2 linked regions of the Aquibium microcysteis genome follow. Each later gene encodes a partner of the first gene's protein in a complex. Links are inferred from orthologs where the notes say so. Each region holds a gene or a part of one and is shown in the gene's direction. Other genes may lie near its edges. The genes, in order: dapF and IAI54_RS19955.

Region 1 (9,210 bases):
GCGGGCCGTCGCGCGAGGTCATCGATGACTGTCCGGACCGTCCGGTTCTGGAGCGTCAGCGGTTGAGGGAGATCGGCTGCCCGGACGTCATCTGACCGTCGAAGCGCTCGGGGCTCGACGAATAGAGCCGCGCCAGGATGTTGCCGTTGCCGTCGTAGAGCGACAGCTGCTTGCCCGCGACGTTCCACGACTTCACGCCGTCGAGCGGGACCGGGCAACGCAGCGGACCCGCGCGGAAGCCCTGGCCGAACTTCGTCTGCGGCGTGGCGACCCGGCAGCCCTGGCCTGCGACCGTCGCGTTCCAGACGCCGGCGACGCTGCCGGCCGTCAGGTCCGGCGCACTGGCCGGAGCCGCCGCGTTCGGGTCCAGGGCGGCGACCTGCGTGCCGTCGCCGGTCGCGCCGGGAGCGGGCGGGAAGGCGCTCGCATCGGCAGGACCCGACGGCGGGGGCAGATCGCTGGTCACGACGGCTCCGGACGGCGCGGGCGGCAGCGGTGCGGGAGCGGTGCTGACGGGGGTGAATCGGCTGCTCTGGCAACCGGACACGATGGCGAGCGCGACCAGGGCTGCGGCGGCGAGGCCGGTCTTCGTCGATCCGGCAGTCGAAAGCATCATGCGAGATCCTCCATGAGGACGAGGTGAGAACCGTACCGTCCCGCTGCGCGAGTCGGCCAGAAACATGGCATTGTTGGGTCGATAACACGAAGAGGGTCGGGATTTCACGTCCCCGGGGGAAAATTATCCGGCGACGCAACGGGAACGTCCGGTGGCACGGTCCGGCACGTGCCGCAGCCGGTCAACGGCCCCGCTGCGCGCCGAGTGTGTTTGACCGGCGGGTTCTCCCGCACCATTTCCACGAGGAACACTGGCCGTAGCGGGAAGAAAGCGCCATGAACAGGCGGACCTTGATCAAGTGGACGGGCATCGGCGGCCTGACGGCCCTCGCGGGAGGTGGCGCATTGGCGGCGAAGGGCAACGGCAGAAATCCCTATTACGGCGGACCGGTCAGCGATCACTTCGACGGCCGCATCTTCTTCAATCCGGACGGCATTCCTCCGCGTGCCTTTTCCGACCTTCTGCGCTGGCAACTGGGCGGCGGTCGCAAGAGCTGGCCGAAATCCTGGCCGAGCCCGTTTCCGCAGGCCCGTCCTGCACCGGTGCCGTCGCAAAGCGGGCTGCGTCTCACCATGGTGGGACACGCCACGATGCTGATCCAGGCCGGGGGTCTGACATTCCTCACCGATCCGGTGTGGTCGGACCGGGTGTCGCCCGTCTCGTTCGCCGGCCCGCGCCGCGTCAACGCGCCCGGCATCGCCTTCGACGACCTGCCGCGGATCGACGTGGTGCTGCTCTCGCACAACCATTACGACCATTTCGACGTCGCGACCCTGAAGCGGCTGAAGGAGGCGCATGATCCGCTGGTGGTGACCCCGCTCGGCAACGACACGATCCTGCGCCGGTCCGTTCCGACGATGCGGATCGCGAGCGGCGACTGGGGCCACCATCACCACCTCGTCCTGCCGCACGGCGAGGCCTTCATCCACATCGAGCCGGCGCACCACTGGTCGGCGCGGGGCACCGGCGACCGCCGGATGGCGCTGTGGGGCGCCTTCGCGGTCGAGACCGCGGCCGGGAAGATCTACTTCGCGGGGGACACCGGCTTCCATCGCGGCATCAACTATCGCGAAGCGGCGCGCAAGCACGGCGGATTCCGCCTCGCGCTGCTGCCGATCGGCGCCTACGAGCCGCGCTGGTTCATGGAAGGCCAGCACCAGAACCCGCAGGAGGCCGTGGAAGCCATGATGCTGGTGGAAGCGGCTTTCGCGGCGGGCTGCCACTGGGGCACATTCCAGCTCACCAACGAGGCCATCGAGGAGCCGCGCGACCATCTCCATGACGCGCTGGACGCGCAAGGCGTGCCGCGCGAGCGGTTCCGCCCCATGCTGTCGGGCGAGGTCTGGGACGTACCTGCCGCCGTCGTCTGACGGAACAAAACGGCTTTCGCCACATTTCCCCCCAACGAACGGAGGGAAAAACGATGCTCGACTGGATCCTTATCCTGCTGGTCGTGGCGGCGGTCGCAGCGCTGCTCGGCTTCAACACCATCTCGGGTGCCGCGCTGACGGGCGCCAAGCTTCTGATCGGGCTCGTCCTGATCCTGTTCCTGCTGGTGCTGTTCGGGATCATCGCGCTGGCCTGATCCCCTGCCGTACTGGTAATCCGGAACCGATTCCGCCATATAGCGGGCTGAACAGAGCAATCCGGTTTCCGGCCATGTCCAACCGCGCCCCCTTTGCCAAGATGAACGGGCTCGGCAACGAGATCATCGTTGCCGACATGCGCGGGCGTGCGGATCGCGTCGCACCGGCCGCCGCGCTGGCGCTCGCGGCCGATCCCGCGACACGCTTCGACCAGATCATGGCGATCCATAACGCGCGGACGCCGGGTACCGGCTGGTTCGTCGACATCCTGAATTCCGACGGCTCGTCGGCCCAGGCCTGCGGCAACGGCATGCGCTGCGTGGTGCAGGCGCTCGCCGCCGAAACGGGCGACAGGCTGTTCACCTTCGAGACTGTCGCGGGAATCCTCAATGCCGAGGAACATGCCGACGGGCTGATCTCCGTCGACATGGGCAAGCCGAAGTTCGGCTGGAAGGACATTCCCCTTGCGGAGGAATTTCGCGACACGCGTGCCATCGAGCTGCAGGCCGGCCCGATCGACGCGCCGATCCTGCATTCCCCGTCGGTCGTCTCGATGGGCAATCCGCATGCGATCTTCTGGGTCGAGGCGGACGTCTGGAGCTACGCGCTCGACAGGATCGGGCCGCTTCTCGAAAACCACCCGATCTTCCCCGAACGCGCCAACATCACCATCGCGCAGGTCACGTCGCGCCAGGCGATGACGATCCGCACCTGGGAGCGCGGGGCGGGGCTGACGCGGGCCTGCGGCTCTGCGGCCTGCGCGGCGGCTGTGGCGGGGGCGCGGACCGGCCGGACGGAGCGCAGCGTGGCGCTGACGGCGCCGGGCGGAGTGCTGCGCGTCACCTGGCGCGCGGACGATCACGTCGTCCTGACGGGTCCCGCCGAATGGGAGTTTTCCGGCCGGTTCGACCCGCAGACCGGCGTCTGGACCCGCGAGACGGAGGGCGTGCACTGATGTCCGGCGAACGCGCCGGCATCGACGTCGTCACCTTCGGCTGCCGGCTCAACACCTACGAATCCGAAGTGATGAAGCGCGAGGCGGAAGCAGCCGGCCTCGGCGAGCTCGCCGGCGGCGCGGTGATCTTCAACACCTGCGCGGTGACCGGCGAAGCGGTGCGCCAGGCGCGCCAGGCGATCCGCAAGGCGCGCCGCGAGAATCCGGCCGCGCGCATCATCGTCACCGGCTGCGCCGCGCAGACCGATCCTGCCGGCTTCGCCGGCATGGAGGAGGTCGACCTCGTGCTCGGCAACGAGGAGAAGCTCAGGGCGCACAACTACCGGGCGCTGCCGGATTTCGGCGTCAACGACACCGAGAAGGCGCGCGTCAACGACATCATGTCGGTGACCGAGACCGCCTCGCACATGGTCGACGCGATCGAGGGGCGGGCGCGCGCCTTCGTCCAGGTCCAGAACGGCTGCGACCACCGCTGCACCTTCTGCATCATCCCCTATGGCCGCGGCAATTCGCGCTCGGTGCCGATGGGCGCCGTCGTCGAGCAGGTGAAGCGGCTTGCCGGCAATGGCTACCGCGAGGTGGTGCTGTCGGGCGTCGACATGACGAGCTACGGCGCGGACCTGCCGGGCGCGCCGCGGCTCGGCCGGCTCGTGCGCACCATCCTGCGCCAGGTGCCCGACCTCGACCGGCTGCGGCTGTCGTCGATCGATTCCATCGAGGCGGACGGCGACCTGATGGAGGCCATCGCCACCGAGCCGCGGCTGATGCCGCATCTGCATCTGTCGCTACAGGCGGGCGACGACATGGTGCTGAAGCGCATGAAGCGGCGCCATCTCCGCGACGATTCGATCCGCTTCTGCGAGGACGTGCGGCGGTTGCGGCCCGACATCGTCTTCGGCGCCGACATCATCGCCGGCTTCCCGACCGAGACGGAGGCGATGTTTCAGAACTCGCTGTCGATCGTCGAGGCCTGCGGGCTGACGCATCTGCACGTCTTCCCCTATTCCCCGCGCGAGGGAACACCCGCCGCGCGGATGCCGCAGGTCGCCCGGCGCACCGTGAAGGACCGCGCGGCACGGCTGCGCGAGGCGGGTGAACGCGCCCATCGCCGTCACCTCGAGGCGCTGGCCGGAACCGTGCAGCGCGTGCTGGTCGAGCGCGAAGGCCTCGGCCGCACGGAAGGCTTCACGCTGGTCGCCCTCGGCGAGGGCGAGCCCGGCCAGATCGTGACCGTGCGGATCGCCGGCCACGACGGATCGAGACTGGTCGCCGAGCCGCTCCACGCGGCAGCGGCCTGAGGAACGGCGCATGGCATTCGGATTCATCAGGAAGGTCTTCTCCTTCGGCAAGGACAAGGTCGAGGAGACGACGCCGGCGGCCGAGGCCCGCGTCGGGCAGCCGGTCCCCGAGGCGGACGCCGCCGAAGCGCCCGCTGCAGCGCAGCCCGCCGCGCCGGTGCCAGCCGCCCAGCCCGCACCCGCCCAGCCCGCACCCACAGGCGAGATCGCGCCGCCGCTGCGCGAGCCGTCGCCGATCCATGCCGACCCGCTGCGCGACGAGGTCGCTCCGGAGATCGACCCGGTCCCGGCGCCCGCGCCCGCCGGTCCCGTTGCGCCGGCAGAGCCTGCCGCGCTCCCCAGGCCCGCATCCGTCAGTGACGGAACCCCGGACGTCCCCGCCGCCGCCGCTGCGGACACGGCCCCGGCGCCCTCGGCCATCACGCCGGCGCAAGCACCCGCGGCCGTTGCCCCCGTCGCCGCCCCCGCCGCCGAGATCGCACCGCCGCTGCGCACGCCGCCGCCGGTCGCCGTCGATCCCGTCGCTGACGAAATCGCGCCGGAGCCCGCCCCGCAGCCGACCCCGCCGCCCGCCGGACGCATCACCGTCGGCAAGGCGGTGGAGCGTCGCGAGGACGCGCCGGCCGTCCCCGTGGCTCAGGCGGTCAAGCAGGGCTGGTTCCAGAAGCTGCGCGACGGTCTGTCGCGTTCCTCGCGCGAGCTTTCGGGCTCGATCGCCGGCGTCTTCACCAAGCGCAAGCTCGACGAGGACACGCTGCAGGACCTCGAGGACGTGCTGATCCGCGCCGATCTCGGCATGGAGACGGCGATGCGGGTCACCGATGCGCTGGCCTCGGGCCGGTACGGGCGGGACGTCTCGGACCTCGACGTGCGGACGATCATGGCGCAGGAGGTCGAGAAGGTCCTGAAGCCGGTTGCCCGGCCGCTGGAGCTCGATCTCTCCGTCAAGCCGCACGTGATCCTGGTGGTCGGCGTCAACGGCACCGGCAAGACCACCACCATCGGCAAGCTTGCCGCCAAGCTGACGGCGGGCGGGTTGAAGGTGATGCTCGCCGCCGGCGACACGTTCCGCGCCGCCGCCATCGAGCAGCTGAAGATCTGGGGCGAGCGGACCGGCTCTCCCGTGGTCGCCACCAAGCTCGGCGCCGACGCAGCCGGCCTCGCCTGGGATGCCTTCGAGAAGGCGAAGGCGGCGGGCTCCGACGTGCTGATCATCGACACTGCCGGCCGGCTGCAGAACAAGACCGAGCTGATGGCGGAGCTGGAAAAGATCGTGCGGGTGCTGAACAAGCTCGATCCGGACGCGCCGCACACCGTGCTCCAGACAGTGGACGCGACCACCGGCCAGAACGCGCTCAATCAGGTCGAGATCTTCCGCAACGTGGCGGGCGTGAGCGGGCTGGTCATGACCAAGCTCGACGGCACCGCCCGCGGCGGCATCCTCGTGGCCATCGCGGCGAAGCACAAGCTGCCGGTCTATTTCATCGGCGTCGGCGAACAGGTCGACGACCTCGAACCCTTCTCGGCGAACGATTTCGCCAAGGCGATCGCCGGCGTGAACTGAGCCTGCCGCGCCCGCGCCACGGCCAGAAGCGAAAGGACAGCACGATGCAGGAACCGATCCTCGAGCGCGATCCCGCCGACCCGAAGCGCAAGCCGATGAACCCGCTGCTCAAGCTGGCGCTGGAGCTCGGGCCGCTGATGGTCTTCTTCTTCGCCAATTCGCGCGGCGAGTGGCTTGCCGAGCGGTTTCCGGCCCTCGGCGCGTTCGGCGGCCCGCTGTTCATGGCCACCGGCCTCTTCATGGTCGCGACCGCGATCTCGCTCACCGTCTCCTGGCTGCTCGTCCGCACCCTGCCGATCATGCCGCTGGTGTCCGGCGTCGTCGTCTTCGTCTTCGGCGCGCTGACGCTCTGGCTGCAGGACGAGATCTTCATCAAGATGAAGCCCACCATCGTCAACACGCTGTTCGGCGTCGTGCTGCTCGGCGGGCTCTTCTTCGGAAAGTCATTGCTGGGCTACGTCTTCGACGAGGCCTTCAAGCTCGATGCCGAAGGCTGGCGCAAGCTGACGCTGCGCTGGGGCGTGTTCTTCCTCTTCCTGGCCCTCGTCAACGAGGTGGTCTGGCGGCTGTTCTCGACCGATACATGGGTGGCGTTCAAGGTCTGGGGCATCATGCCCATCACCCTGATCTTCACTTTCAGCCAGATGCCGCTCATCATGCGCCACTCGACGGACGACACGTTCAGGAAGAGGTAGTCCCATGGAGTTTCTCACCAGCCGCGAAGACCTGCGCCGCCTCTACAAGGCACCCGGCGATGGGCCGATCCGGAAGGAACTTCCGCTTCTCGACCGGCATTGCCGCGCTTTCATCGCCAGGAGCCCGTTCCTGCTGATCGGATCATCGGACGGTCGCGGGAACGCCGACGTCACGCCGCGCGGCGACAGGCCGGGCTTCGTCGCCGTGCTCGACGACCACACCATCGCGATCCCCGACCGGCCGGGCAACAACCGGCTGGACACGCTGGAGAACATCGTCGCCGAACCGGCGGTCGGCCTCTTGTTCCTGATCCCGAACATGAACGAGACGCTGCGCCTCAACGGCCGGGCCCGCATCACGGCGGACGAAGGCCTGCGCGAGCGCCTCGCCGTCGACGGCAAGCGCCCCACGACGGTCATCGTCGTCACCGTCCAGTCCGTTTACATGCACTGCGCCAAGGCGTTCATGCGCTCCAATCTCTGGGCGCCCGAGACCTGGCCGGCGCGCTCGGAGATGCCGACGCTGGGCGAGATCCTCAAGGACCAGATCGCCTATGCGGCGACGGCGGCGGAAGCCGACGAAGCGCTTGCGGAGGCCTACGCCAAGTCGATGTGGTGAGGACGCGCGCGGCGCGTCGGTTCCTTCACCGGGGACGTGCGTCGCCGTTCTCGCCCGGCGGATTGGCGAAGGGCGCCACGCCCCTGCCATCCTGCACCATGCGCTCGTGGCGCAGCATCCAGTGCACGGTCGGGAAGGCGAGGTCGCCCCAGGGGATCTCGTCCCAGGAGAACAGCGCCACCTCCAGGCTCTCCTCGCCGGCCGCGTAGACCGGCTCGGCCAGCGTGGCGCGGTAGATCAGCTGCACCTGGGAGAGCCGCGGCACCGAGTAGATGGCAAGCAGCCCGTCGATCGCCAGCGCCGCGTTGGCTTCCTCGCGGGCCTCGCGGCGGGCGCCGTCCTCCGGCGTCTCGTGCAGTTCCATGAAGCCGGCCGGCACCGTCCAGAAGCCGTGCCGCGGCTCGATCGCGCGCCGGCAGAGCAGGATCCTGCCGTCGTGCCGCACCACGGAGCCGACCACGATCTTCGGGTTCTCGTAGTTCACGAAGCCGCAGGTCTCGCAGACGGCACGCTCATGCGTGTCGCCATCGGGGACGGTACGGGCGAAGATCGGGGACAGGGGATAGACCATGGAGGCGCAAGATAGGGCGGCGGCGCGACGTTGCCAATCGGGGGAAAGCGGCGGAGAGGAGCTTTGGCTGGGCCAACGCGCGTGGCGTCTCCACCCCCACCCCTGGCCCCTCCCCGCAAGGGGGAGGGGAAGCCGGTCAACCCGCCGCCAGCGCCTTCTCGATCTGCGGCATCAGCTCCTCGGTCACGCTCTGCGGCGTGAAGGGGCCGACGTGCTTCCACAGGATGGTGCCGTCGCGGCCGACGAGGAAGGTCTCGGGCACGCCATAGACGCCCCAGTTGATGGCGGTGCGGCCGGCATCGTCGGTGCCGATGGCGTCGTAGGGATTGCCGAGTTCGCCCAGGAAGCGGCGGGCGTTCTCGGGCTTGTCCTTGTAGTTCAGCCCGGCGATCCGGATGCGGTCGTCCTGACCCAGTTGCATGAGCAGCGGGTGCTCCTGCCGGCACGGCGCGCACCAGGAGGCCCAGACGTTGACCAGCGTCACCTGGCCCTCGAAGGCGGCGCTGGCGAGGCCGGGCAGGCCGGTGCCGTCGAGCGGCGGCAGGTCGGTCTGCGGCGCCGGCCGGCCGATCAGCGCGGAGGGGATGGTCGAGACGTCGCGGCCGGAGAGAAGCTGCGCCAGGAACAGCCCGGACAGGGCGAGGAACAGCGCGAGCGGCACGAAGACCAGCCAGCGCCGCGGCCGTGTGGGCCGGGTGTCTTCCACGTTCATCGCTTGTCGGTTCCGGCGCGGTCGGAGCGGCGGCGCACCCCGCGGGCCTCGAGGTCGGCGAGTTCGGTCCTGCGGGCGCGCTGGTCGATCAGGTTCCAGGCGACGAGGGCCAGAATGCCGAGCGCGGAGATGCCGTAGGCGGCGGCGACGAAGAGTTCGTGCGACATCGGGCTCAGGCCGCCGCAGCGTCGGCGCGGCGTGCGGACACGCGGCGCATGGCGATGACGCGGCGGCGCCAGATCTCGGTGCGCATCGCCATCAGGTGCAGGGTGAAGAAGAGCAGCGAGAAGCCGAGCGCGCAGACGAGCAGCGGCCACAGCATCGAGGGGTGGATGGTCGGACCGTCGAGGCGGATCACCGAGGCCGGCTGGTGCAGCGTGTTCCACCAGTCGACCGAGAACTTGATGATCGGGATGTTGACGAAGCCGACGAGCGTGACGATCGCGGCCGCGCGGGCCGAGCGGCCGGGGTCGTCCAGCGCGCGCGTCAGCGCGATCAGGCCGAGATACATCAGGAACAGCACGAAGACCGAGGTCAGCCGCGCGTCCCACACCCACCAGGTGCCCCACATCGGCTTGCCCCAGATCGAGCCGG
Region 2 (9,161 bases), 210 kb from region 1 along the record:
ATCCTGCTGCACAATGCCTCGACCCAGTTCGCCGACGGCGGCGAGTTCGGCATGGGCGCGGAGATCGGCATCGCGACCGGCCGGATGCACGCCCGCGGCCCGGTCGGCGTGGAGCAGCTGACGTCGTTCAAGTACCGGGTGCGCGGGACCGGGCAGGTGCGGCCGTGAGCGAAATCTCCGGCCTTGGCTGACACGGGGATCCCGCCGCGCTGCCTGCGCATGCCGCATGTCGAGAAGGGCATGGCGGTCGGCCTGTTCGGCGGCTCGTTCAATCCGCCGCATGCCGGCCATGCGCTGGTGGCCGAGATCGCGCTCAGGCGCCTGCGCCTCGACCAGCTCTGGTGGATTGTCACGCCCGGCAATCCGCTGAAGCGCGCGTCGGACCTCGCGCCGCTGGCCGAGCGGATCGCCGGCTCGGAAGGGCTGATCCACGATCCGCGCGTGAAAGTCACGGCCTTCGAAGCCGCGCACCACATCCGCTATACGGCCGACACGCTGGCGCTGGTCAAGCGGCGCAACCCGGGCGTCGACTTCGTCTGGATCATGGGTGCGGACAGCCTCGCCTCCTTCCACCGCTGGCAGCGCTGGCGCGCCATCGCCGAGACCTTCCCGATCGCGGTCGTCGACCGGCCGGGCTCGACGCTCGCCTTCCTGTCCTCGGTCATGGCCAAGACCTTCGCCCGCGCCCGGGTCGACGAGGAGGGCGCGCCGCGGCTGGCGCGGATGCGCGCCCCGGCCTGGACCTTCGTTCACGGACCGCGGTCCTCGCTGTCCTCCACGGCGCTGAGGCTCGCCCGGAACGACGGCTGAAGGGCAGGCGGGAGCTTGCGGGGGCGCGCTGCAGCCCTCTTTCGCGGAGGTTTCGCGAAGCCGCCGAAGCATCGTCCTCATCCGGACAGTTTCTGCCGCTTTTGTCGCTTTCGCGACGTCGCGGATGGATCAATGTCGGCGATCATGACAGCCGCCCCTTCCGACCATGCCGCCGACAGCGCCGACGCCACCGCGGTGATCTCGGCGCCGTTCATCGCCATCACCAGCGTCATCCTGTCGTCGGCGCTCGTGGCGGTCGGCAACGGACTGATGTTCGCCTTCATTCCGGTGCGGCTGGGGGCGGAAGGTCTTCCGCCCACCTGGGCCGGCCTCATCCTCACCGGCCTGTCGGCCGGCGGCATGGCGGGGTGTTTCCTCACCGGTCGCATCGTGACCCGCGTCGGCCATGCCCGCGCCTTCATGACGTTCTCCGCGCTGATCATCCTGTCCAACGTTGTGGTCGGCCTGATGGTCGACCCCTGGCTCTGGATCGCGGCGCGGGCGCTTTACGGCTTCGCCATCTGCGGCCTCTTCATCGTCGCCCAGAGCTGGCTGAACGACGTCGTCGGCAACGCCATCCGCGGCCGCGTCACCGCCACCTTCTACATGAGCTACATCGTCGGTCTCGGCCTCGGCTCCTACCTGCTCGCCTTCATCGACGCGATGGAGAACACCGCGCCGCTGCTGGCCATCACCTTCGCGGCGCTGTCGATCGTTCCCGTCGGCCTGACGCGCCTGCGCACGCCGCCGGCGCCGCCGATCGCGTCGATCGCGCTGCGCCGCGCCTGGGCGATCTCGCCCGTGGGCCTCGCCGGCATGCTGGCGGTGGGCGGCCTGTCGATGATGGTGGCGGGCTTCGCGCCGATCCATGCGACCGCCATCGGCTTCGACAAGAATGCCATCGCGCTCCTGCTGCTCGCCATGCCGCTCGGCACGCTGATCGTGCAGCTGCCCTTCGGCTGGCTGTCGGACCGGATGGACCGCCGCTACGTGCTCGTCGCGGCCTCGATCCTCGTGGCGCTGGCGGGGCTGCTCGCCATCGGCGCCGACAGCTGGGCCTTCGGCTGGATGGTGCTGGTCTACATGGTGTGGAGCGGCGCGACGGAATCGATCTATTCGATCTCGAGCGCCCACGCCAACGACCGCGCCGACAAGGGCGACCTCGTGGTCCTGTCGAGCACGATGCTGTTCGCCTGGTCGCTGTCGGGCTTCGTCATCCCCGGGCTGGCGACGATGCTGACCGCCTTCGTCGGCACGGGCGCCTTCATCGGCATCGCCATCCTGATCGCGGTGGCCTTCTGCGGCTTCGTCGCCTGGCGGCTGACCCAGACGGATGCCGTTCCTCCGGAGGTCAGCGGCGACTTCTCGCCCCTGTCGGCGCAGGCGCCGCCGGCCGCCGATCTCGCTTTCGCGCCCGCCGAATCCGGAACTTCTGCGGTCCAGCGCAGTTGAGACGACCGCCCGACGTCGGCTGTCTTGAAACTGCAGGGGGACTCCGCCTATCTTCGGGTATCGTCTGTCGCCGACCGACGATCACGTTGTTCTTGATGCGAAAGGGAAGACACTGAGAACAGCTTTGGTGAAGAAGGCTGAAATCACGCCTTCGCCAGCCGGGATGAGCCGCAACGCCGCCGTCCCTGCCCTGAAAACCGTCCTCGACTCTCTGGAAGATTCGAAGGCCGAAAACGTCGTGACGATCGACATCCAGCGCAAGTCCAGCCTCGCCGACTACATGATCGTGGCCTCCGGCCGCTCCAACCGTCATGTATCGGCCGTCGCGGACCACCTGATCAAGGCGCTGAAGGAGGCCGGGCTCGGCAATGCCCGGGTCGAAGGTCTCGCCAGCGCCGACTGGGTGCTGATCGATGCCGGCGACATCATCGTCCACGTCTTCCGGCCCGAGGTCCGCGACTTCTACAATCTCGAGAAGATGTGGCAGACGCCGGAGATGGAGGACGAAACGGTTCACTGAGCCGTTTCCGAAGGGTCGCGATGCGGATCGTCGTTCATGCCGTGGGCCGGATGAAGGCCGGCCCCGAGAGGGATCTGGCCGACCGTTATTTCGACCGTTTCGCCAAGGCCGGCCCGGCGGTCGGCCTGGAATGGGCGGGCGTCGTCGAGGTGCCTGAATCCCGCAGCCCGAACGCGCCGGAGCGCAAGCGCGAGGAAGCCGCGAAGCTCGACCGGCTGCTGGCCGACGGGGCTGCGCTGGTCCTGCTGGACGAGCGGGGAAAGAACATCGGCTCGGAAGACTTCACCGCCTGGCTGTGCAAATGGCGGGACAAGGGGCAGCGCGACCTCGTGGTCGCGATCGGCGGGCCGGACGGCCATGCGCCGGACCTCGCGCCGCGTGCGGCGCTGACGCTCTCCTTCGGCGCCCTGACCTGGCCGCATCAGCTGGCCCGGGTGATGCTGGCCGAGCAGCTCTACCGCGCCGCCTCGATCGCCTCGGGCCACCCCTACCACCGGGCCTGACCGGTCGCGGCCGACCTCGGTCGGTCCTCTCCCGCATCTTTTCGACAAAAAGCAGCGTCAAGGACGTCCGTCGGCCGCGGAGGGCTTGCATCCGCCGCCTTATGGTTGATGCTTCCTTAACCGGACGCTTCCTAGTGTGGGGGTCATGAGCGGACGTCACTCCAGGGATGGAACGGCACGACCGGCGCGCAGCCTCCTGCGCGCCGCCCTTTCGCTTGCGCTCGTCATCCCGCTGTCCGCCCTTTCGCCATCGGCCGTCCGGGCGGCGGAGGACGAGAGCGTGCTCGAAGCGCGTCGCGCCGAGACGGAAACGGAATATCGGCGCATCAGCGAGGCGATGACACTGTCGGAGAAGCGGCTGGCCGAACTCGCCGCCGAGATCGCGGCCGTCCGCAAGGACGATGCGGCCGTGACGGCGGCCCTCGTCCAGGCGGCCAAGACCGAACGCAAGCTCGCCGACGACGTCGCCGCGATCGAGCAGCGGATGGACGGGCTGAAGGAGCAGGAGGCCTCCATCCGACTGTCGCTGCAGGCACGGCGCGCCGTTCTGGCGGAAGTGCTCGGAGCCCTGCAGCGGATGGGCCTGAACCCGCCGCCCGCGATCCTGGTGCGCCCGGAGGATGCGCTGGCCTCGGTGCGCAGCGCCATCGTGCTCGGGGCGGTCGTGCCGGAACTGCGCACGGAGACCGAGATCCTCTTGTCGGACATCCGCGAACTCGCTTCGCTGCGCGCGGCGATCATGGAGGAGCGGGAGCGGTTGCTGGCGACGATCCGCGAGCAGGCCGACGAGAAGCAGCGGCTGTCCCTCCTTCTCGACGAGAAGCGCAAGCTTCTCGCCCGCAACGAATCATTCGCCGAGGCGGAGCGGCGGCGGACGGAGGAACTCGCCGCCAGGGCCGGTACTCTCAAGGAATTGATCACGGCCCTGGAGGGCGAGATCGACGCGGTGCGCAAGGCCGCCGATGCCGCGCGCCAGGCGGAGGAGGAGCGCGCCCGCCGCGAGGCCGAAGCCGCCGGCCGGCCGATCCCGGAGCAGAACCGGCTCGAGGCGGGCATCTCCTTCGAAACCATGAAGAAACAGGTCGCGCTGCCGGTCTCGGGACGGTTCATCCGCCACTTCGGCGAACCCGACGCGATCGGCAGCCGGATGCTTGGAGACACCGTTCAAACACAATCGGGATCTATCGTCACTTCACCGGCTGACGGGGTGGTTCTCTACGCGGGCCCCTTCCGATCATACGGTCAACTCTTGATCCTCGACGCGGGCGATGGCTATCATGTCGTCCTGGCGGGGATGGATCGGATCAACGTCGCGCTGGGTCAGTCGGTTCTCGCCGGGGAGCCGCTCGGCACGATGGGCGAGGCAAGGCTCGCCAGCGTGATGGCGTTCGGCAGTACCGAAGACAGTCCGGAGCTCTATATAGAGTTCCGCAAGGATGGAAAACCCGTCGATCCGTCGCCTTGGTGGGCGGAGCGCAGTTCTGGAAGGACAGGAAATGGTACGTAGATTGTCGCTTCTGTTCGCGGGCGCTCTGATGGGCGCGACCGCCATGAGCGTCGTGTACGGGTCTCCCAGCTCGACCGCGAACGCGGCTGGCTCCGACACCTATCGCCAGCTGGCGATCTTCGGCGACATCTTCGAGCGGGTCCGCGCGCAGTACGTGACGCCGCCGGACGACCAGAAGCTGGTCGAGAACGCCATCAACGGCATGCTCACCTCGCTCGACCCGCATTCGTCCTACATGAATGCCGAAGCGGCCCAGGACATGCGCGTCCAGACCAAGGGCGAATTCGGCGGCCTCGGCATCGAGGTCACGATGGAGAACGAACTCGTCAAGGTCATCACGCCCATCGACGACACGCCGGCGGCCCGCGCCGGGGTCATCGCCGGCGACCTGATCTCGCATATCGACGGCGAGGAGGTTCGCGGCCTGACGCTGTCGGACGCGGTCGACCGCATGCGCGGCGGCGTCAACACGCCGATCGAGCTCACGGTGCTGCGCGAAGGCGCAACCGAGCCGATCAAGATCAAGATCATCCGCGACATCATCAAGGTGAAGGCGGTCAAGTACCGCGTCGAGGGCGACATCGGCTACCTGAAGATCACCTCCTTCACCGAGAAGACCTTCGACGACCTGCGCAGCGCGATCTCGACCATCCGCAAGGAGATTCCCGAGGACAAGCTGAAGGGCTACGTGCTCGACCTGCGCCTCAACCCCGGCGGCCTGCTCGACCAGGCGGTCAGCGTCTCCGACGCCTTCCTCGACCGTGGCGAGATCGTCTCCACACGCGGCCGCGACCCCAAGGACGTCACCCGCTTCGACGCCCGTGCCGGCGACCTCACCGACGGCAAGCCGGTGATCGTGCTGGTGAACGGCGGCTCGGCGAGCGCCTCGGAAATCGTCGCCGGCGCGCTGCAGGACCATCGCCGCGCGGCGGTGCTCGGAACCCGCTCCTTCGGCAAGGGCTCGGTGCAGACCATCATCCCGCTGTCGGAGAACGGGGCGCTGCGGCTGACCACCGCGCTCTACTACACGCCCGCCGGCAAATCGATCCAGGGCAAGGGCATCACGCCCGACATCCGCGTCGATCAGCCGCTTCCCGACGAGCTGCTCGGTCGCGACGTGAGCCGCGGCGAGTCCGAGCTGCGCGGCCACATCAAGGGCGCCGAGGAGGACGAGGAAGGGTCGGGCTCCGCGGCCTACGTTCCGCCGGATCCGAAGGACGACCTGCAGCTGGCCTATGCCAAGGAACTTCTGGAGGGCACCAAGACCGATCCGGCGTTCCCGCCCAATCCGGACCAGGCCGTTCTCCAGCAGTAAGCCGATCACGCGCCGGCGGCTCCGCCGCCGGCGCTTTTCTTGTCTTCCCCACCGACAGGACCTCGCCAGCCGCCCGTGACAAAGGAACTCGATCGTCCGCTCGGGCAGGACAGGCGCGAACGTCCGGCGGGACGGTCCTTCCGGCCGAGGGCATCGGCCGCTGCCGGTGTCCTCGCGGCACTCGCCATCCTGAGCGCGGGCGCGGGGATCGCACTGCAGCCGGACCCCTTCCGCATCCCGGACGAGCCGTCCGTAGCCGAGGTAACGCCCGCGCCGGACGAAGTCGCTGCAGCACCCGCGGCCGGGCAGACGGGCATCCCCCTCCGCACGACACCCGCCGACGGCGCCCGGACGTCCGGACCGTCGGTCATCCGCGTCAATCCGCCGGCCGAGCCCGCGTCCAATGTCATCGTCATCCGCGATCCGTCGTCGCTCGGCCAGAACCTGCAGATCGCGCATCTTCCCGACCGGGCCCTGATCGAGCAGTCGGAACTGGGGCCGCTGCCAGTGCGCGGACACGACGGCCGCAGGGCCGCCGAGGTCTATGCGCGGCCGTGGTCCGGGACGCGCGGGGCGCGGGTCGCGCTGGTGGTCGGCGGGCTCGGCCTCTCCCAGTCCGGAACGCAGGACGCGATCGGGAAGCTGCCTTCGGAGGTGACCCTGGCCTTCGCGCCGCAGGGCAACAGCCTCGGGCGCTGGATGCAGACCGCGCGCCGGGAGGGGCACGAGATCATGATGCAACTGCCGCTCGAGCCCTTCGACTATCCGCGCGTCAACCCCGGCCGAAACACGCTGACGGTCGAGGCCGATGCCCGCCAGAACATCGACAGACTCTACTGGGTCCTGTCGCGCACGACCAACTACACCGGCGTCATGAACTACATGGGTGCCCGCTTCACGTCCGATGCCGAGGCCTTCGCACCGATCATGCGCGAACTGGGCGCGCGGGGGCTTTCCTATCTCGACGACGGATCCTCCGCCCGCAGCATCGCGGAAACGCTTGCGGCCGAAAGCGACGTGCCTTACGCGCAGGGCGACGTCGTCATCGACCAGACGCGGGACCGCGGCAGCATCCTGGCGAAGCTGGACGAGCTGGAGGCCACCGCCCGGGCGCGCGGCTTCGCCGTCGGCACCGGCACCGCCTTCGACGTGACGGTGGATGCCGTGGCCGCGTGGGCGAAAGAGGTCCGCAAGCGCGGCATCGAGATCGTTCCGGTGTCGGCGGTGGCGGCGAGCAGCACGAGGGAATAGGACATGAGCACCGCGTCGATCGATCCGATGAGCCTGCCCTACAGGCCCTGCGTCGGCATCATGGTGCTGAATCCTGCCGGTCTCGTCTGGGCCGGCCGCAGGATCGTCATTCCCAACGACGAGATGCATGGTGCCGTCCAGCTGTGGCAGATGCCGCAGGGCGGCATCGACCGCGGCGAGGATCCCTATCCCGCCGCGCTGCGCGAACTCTACGAGGAGACCGGCATGAGGTCGGTCTCGTTGCTGGCGGAGGCGCCGGACTGGATCGACTACGACCTGCCGCCGGAGCTCGTCGGCGTCGCCCTCAAGGGGAAGTATCGCGGCCAGACCCAGCGCTGGTTCGCCTTCCGCTTCGACGGCGACGAGAGCGAGATCCGGATCAACCCGCCGCCCGGCGGCCACACCCCCGAGTTCGACGCCTGGGCCTGGAAGCCGATCGACGAATTGCCGGGACTGATCGTCCCGTTCAAGCGCAAGGTCTACGAGGACGTGATCGCCGCGTTCCGGCATCTCGCGGCCTGAGCGGCGCATGCCGCGATGCTGCGCTCTCTCCTTCTCCTGGCGACGATGACGATGGCCTGCGCTGCCTTCGCAGCCGGCCGGTCCGTGGACGCAGGAGGCTTCCCCGCGACGCTCCACGACCCCGCGGGGGCCGGCCCGCTCGTCGTGATGATCGCCGGCTCCGGCCCCACCGACAGGGATGGCAACAGCGCGTTCGGCGTCACCGCCGCCTCTCTGCGCAAACTCGCTGATGCCCTCGCGGCCCGCGGTATCGGCAGCCTGCGCTATGACAAGCGCGGCGTTCCGGGAAGCGCGCCGGCCGGTAACGAGGCCGACGTGACATTTTCGACCTATGTCGACGACCTGCGAAGCGTCGCCGCCTGGGCGGCTGCGCGCAGCCCCGGCCGGCCGCTCGTGCTGCTCGGACACAGCGAGGGCGGCCTGGTGGCGCTCGAGGCGACACGAGCGGCGCCGGACGCCGTTTCCGGTCTCGTGCTTCTGGCGACCCCCGGGCGCCCGCTGGCAGAGATGCTGCGCGACCAGCTGGCGAACCTGCCGCCGCCGGGCCGCGGAGAAGCACTGGCGATCCTGCAGGAACTGGAGGCTGGCCGCCGGGTCGAGACGGTGCCCGCCGGGCTCGCGGGACTGTTCCGGCCATCGGTCCAGCCCTTCGTGGTCTCGCTGCTGGCGCTGCGGCCGGCAGCGGCGCTCACCGAGGTGGACATGCCGGTGCTGGTGGTCGGCGGCGGGACGGACATCCAGGTCGGCCGCGCGGATTTCGACGCCCTCGCAGGGGCGCGGGCGGACGTCGCGAGCCGCTGGTTCGAGAGCATGAACCACGTCCTTGCCGATGCTCCCGCCGATCGCGCCGCGAACATCGCCACGTATGGCGATCCGGACGTGCCGCTCGTCGGCGGGCTTGTCGACACGATCGCCGGTTTCGTCGACGGCATCGCGGCGCGATAGCCGGGCCGCGGGACGCGGCAGCAGCTCCGCTTCCGGCCCCGAGGGGTCGCCGCGGCTGATCGCCGGCGCCGATGGCGCGCACCCTGTCTTGCCGTGCCACATGCTTTTCTCCCTTCCGTCGCCGTCGCGGGCGTTCCGCCGTGCGTCCGTGGACAGGATAAGCGGCATTCGAGGCAGGTGGACAAAGGAGAGGCGAGCGTGTGCGCGGCGGCGGGGAGGGCGGTCGGCGGCGCCGCGCAGTCCGACGTGGCCCGAAACGAAAAGAGCCGGACCTCGCGGCCCGGCTCATTCGGTCTCGTCAGGGTACCGCCGGTCAGGCGGGCAGGATGGCGCCCT

What was found.
Region 2: the proteins of dapF (region 1) and IAI54_RS19955 are in contact, whole or in part, in a solved structure (PDB 5YGU), measured with the Escherichia coli proteins. The link is inferred for Aquibium microcysteis from one-to-one orthologs.

The regions. Positions count from the first base shown.
Region 1 is NZ_CP061080.1:4,049,618-4,058,827, reverse strand. Bases 1,262-4,216 are described here. They hold dapF (diaminopimelate epimerase), read left to right. Parts: upstream 1,262-2,275; coding sequence 2,276-3,157; downstream 3,158-4,216. Other genes in these bases: mtaB (tRNA (N(6)-L-threonylcarbamoyladenosine(37)-C(2))-methylthiotransferase MtaB), read left to right, coding at 3,157-4,216; IAI54_RS18925 (DUF1328 family protein), read left to right, coding at 2,040-2,201; IAI54_RS18930 (MBL fold metallo-hydrolase), read left to right, coding at 1,262-1,986. Outside these bases: cell division protein ZapE, read right to left, coding at 1-22; IAI54_RS18935 (AprI/Inh family metalloprotease inhibitor), read right to left, coding at 56-613; more of IAI54_RS18930, read left to right, coding at 892-1,261; more of mtaB, read left to right, coding at 4,217-4,455; signal recognition particle-docking protein FtsY, read left to right, coding at 4,466-6,019; IAI54_RS18905 (septation protein A), read left to right, coding at 6,064-6,714; IAI54_RS18900 (pyridoxamine 5'-phosphate oxidase family protein), read left to right, coding at 6,719-7,333; IAI54_RS18895 (NUDIX hydrolase), read right to left, coding at 7,359-7,904; IAI54_RS18890 (DsbE family thiol:disulfide interchange protein), read right to left, coding at 8,041-8,616; heme exporter protein CcmD, read right to left, coding at 8,613-8,783; IAI54_RS18880 (heme ABC transporter permease), read right to left, coding at 8,789-9,210. UniProt on the Escherichia coli protein: Involved in the succinylase branch of the L-lysine biosynthesis and in the biosynthesis of the pentapeptide incorporated in the peptidoglycan moiety. Catalyzes the stereoinversion of LL-2,6-diaminopimelate (L,L-DAP) to meso-diaminopimelate (meso-DAP).
Region 2 is NZ_CP061080.1:4,259,662-4,268,822, reverse strand. The notes cover bases 6,215-9,120. They hold IAI54_RS19955 (RNA pyrophosphohydrolase), read left to right. Parts: upstream 6,215-7,361; coding sequence 7,362-7,880; downstream 7,881-9,120. Other genes in these bases: IAI54_RS19950 (alpha/beta hydrolase), read left to right, coding at 7,896-8,825; IAI54_RS19960 (divergent polysaccharide deacetylase family protein), read left to right, coding at 6,215-7,358. Also shown: IAI54_RS19995 (glutamate-5-semialdehyde dehydrogenase), read left to right, coding at 1-168; IAI54_RS19990 (nicotinate-nucleotide adenylyltransferase), read left to right, coding at 220-810; IAI54_RS19985 (MFS transporter), read left to right, coding at 955-2,262; rsfS (ribosome silencing factor), read left to right, coding at 2,426-2,782; 23S rRNA (pseudouridine(1915)-N(3))-methyltransferase RlmH, read left to right, coding at 2,803-3,285; IAI54_RS19970 (murein hydrolase activator EnvC family protein), read left to right, coding at 3,431-4,792; IAI54_RS19965 (S41 family peptidase), read left to right, coding at 4,782-6,107; more of IAI54_RS19960, read left to right, coding at 6,183-6,214; IAI54_RS19945 (F0F1 ATP synthase subunit epsilon), read right to left, coding at 9,139-9,161. UniProt on the Escherichia coli protein: Master regulator of 5'-end-dependent mRNA decay.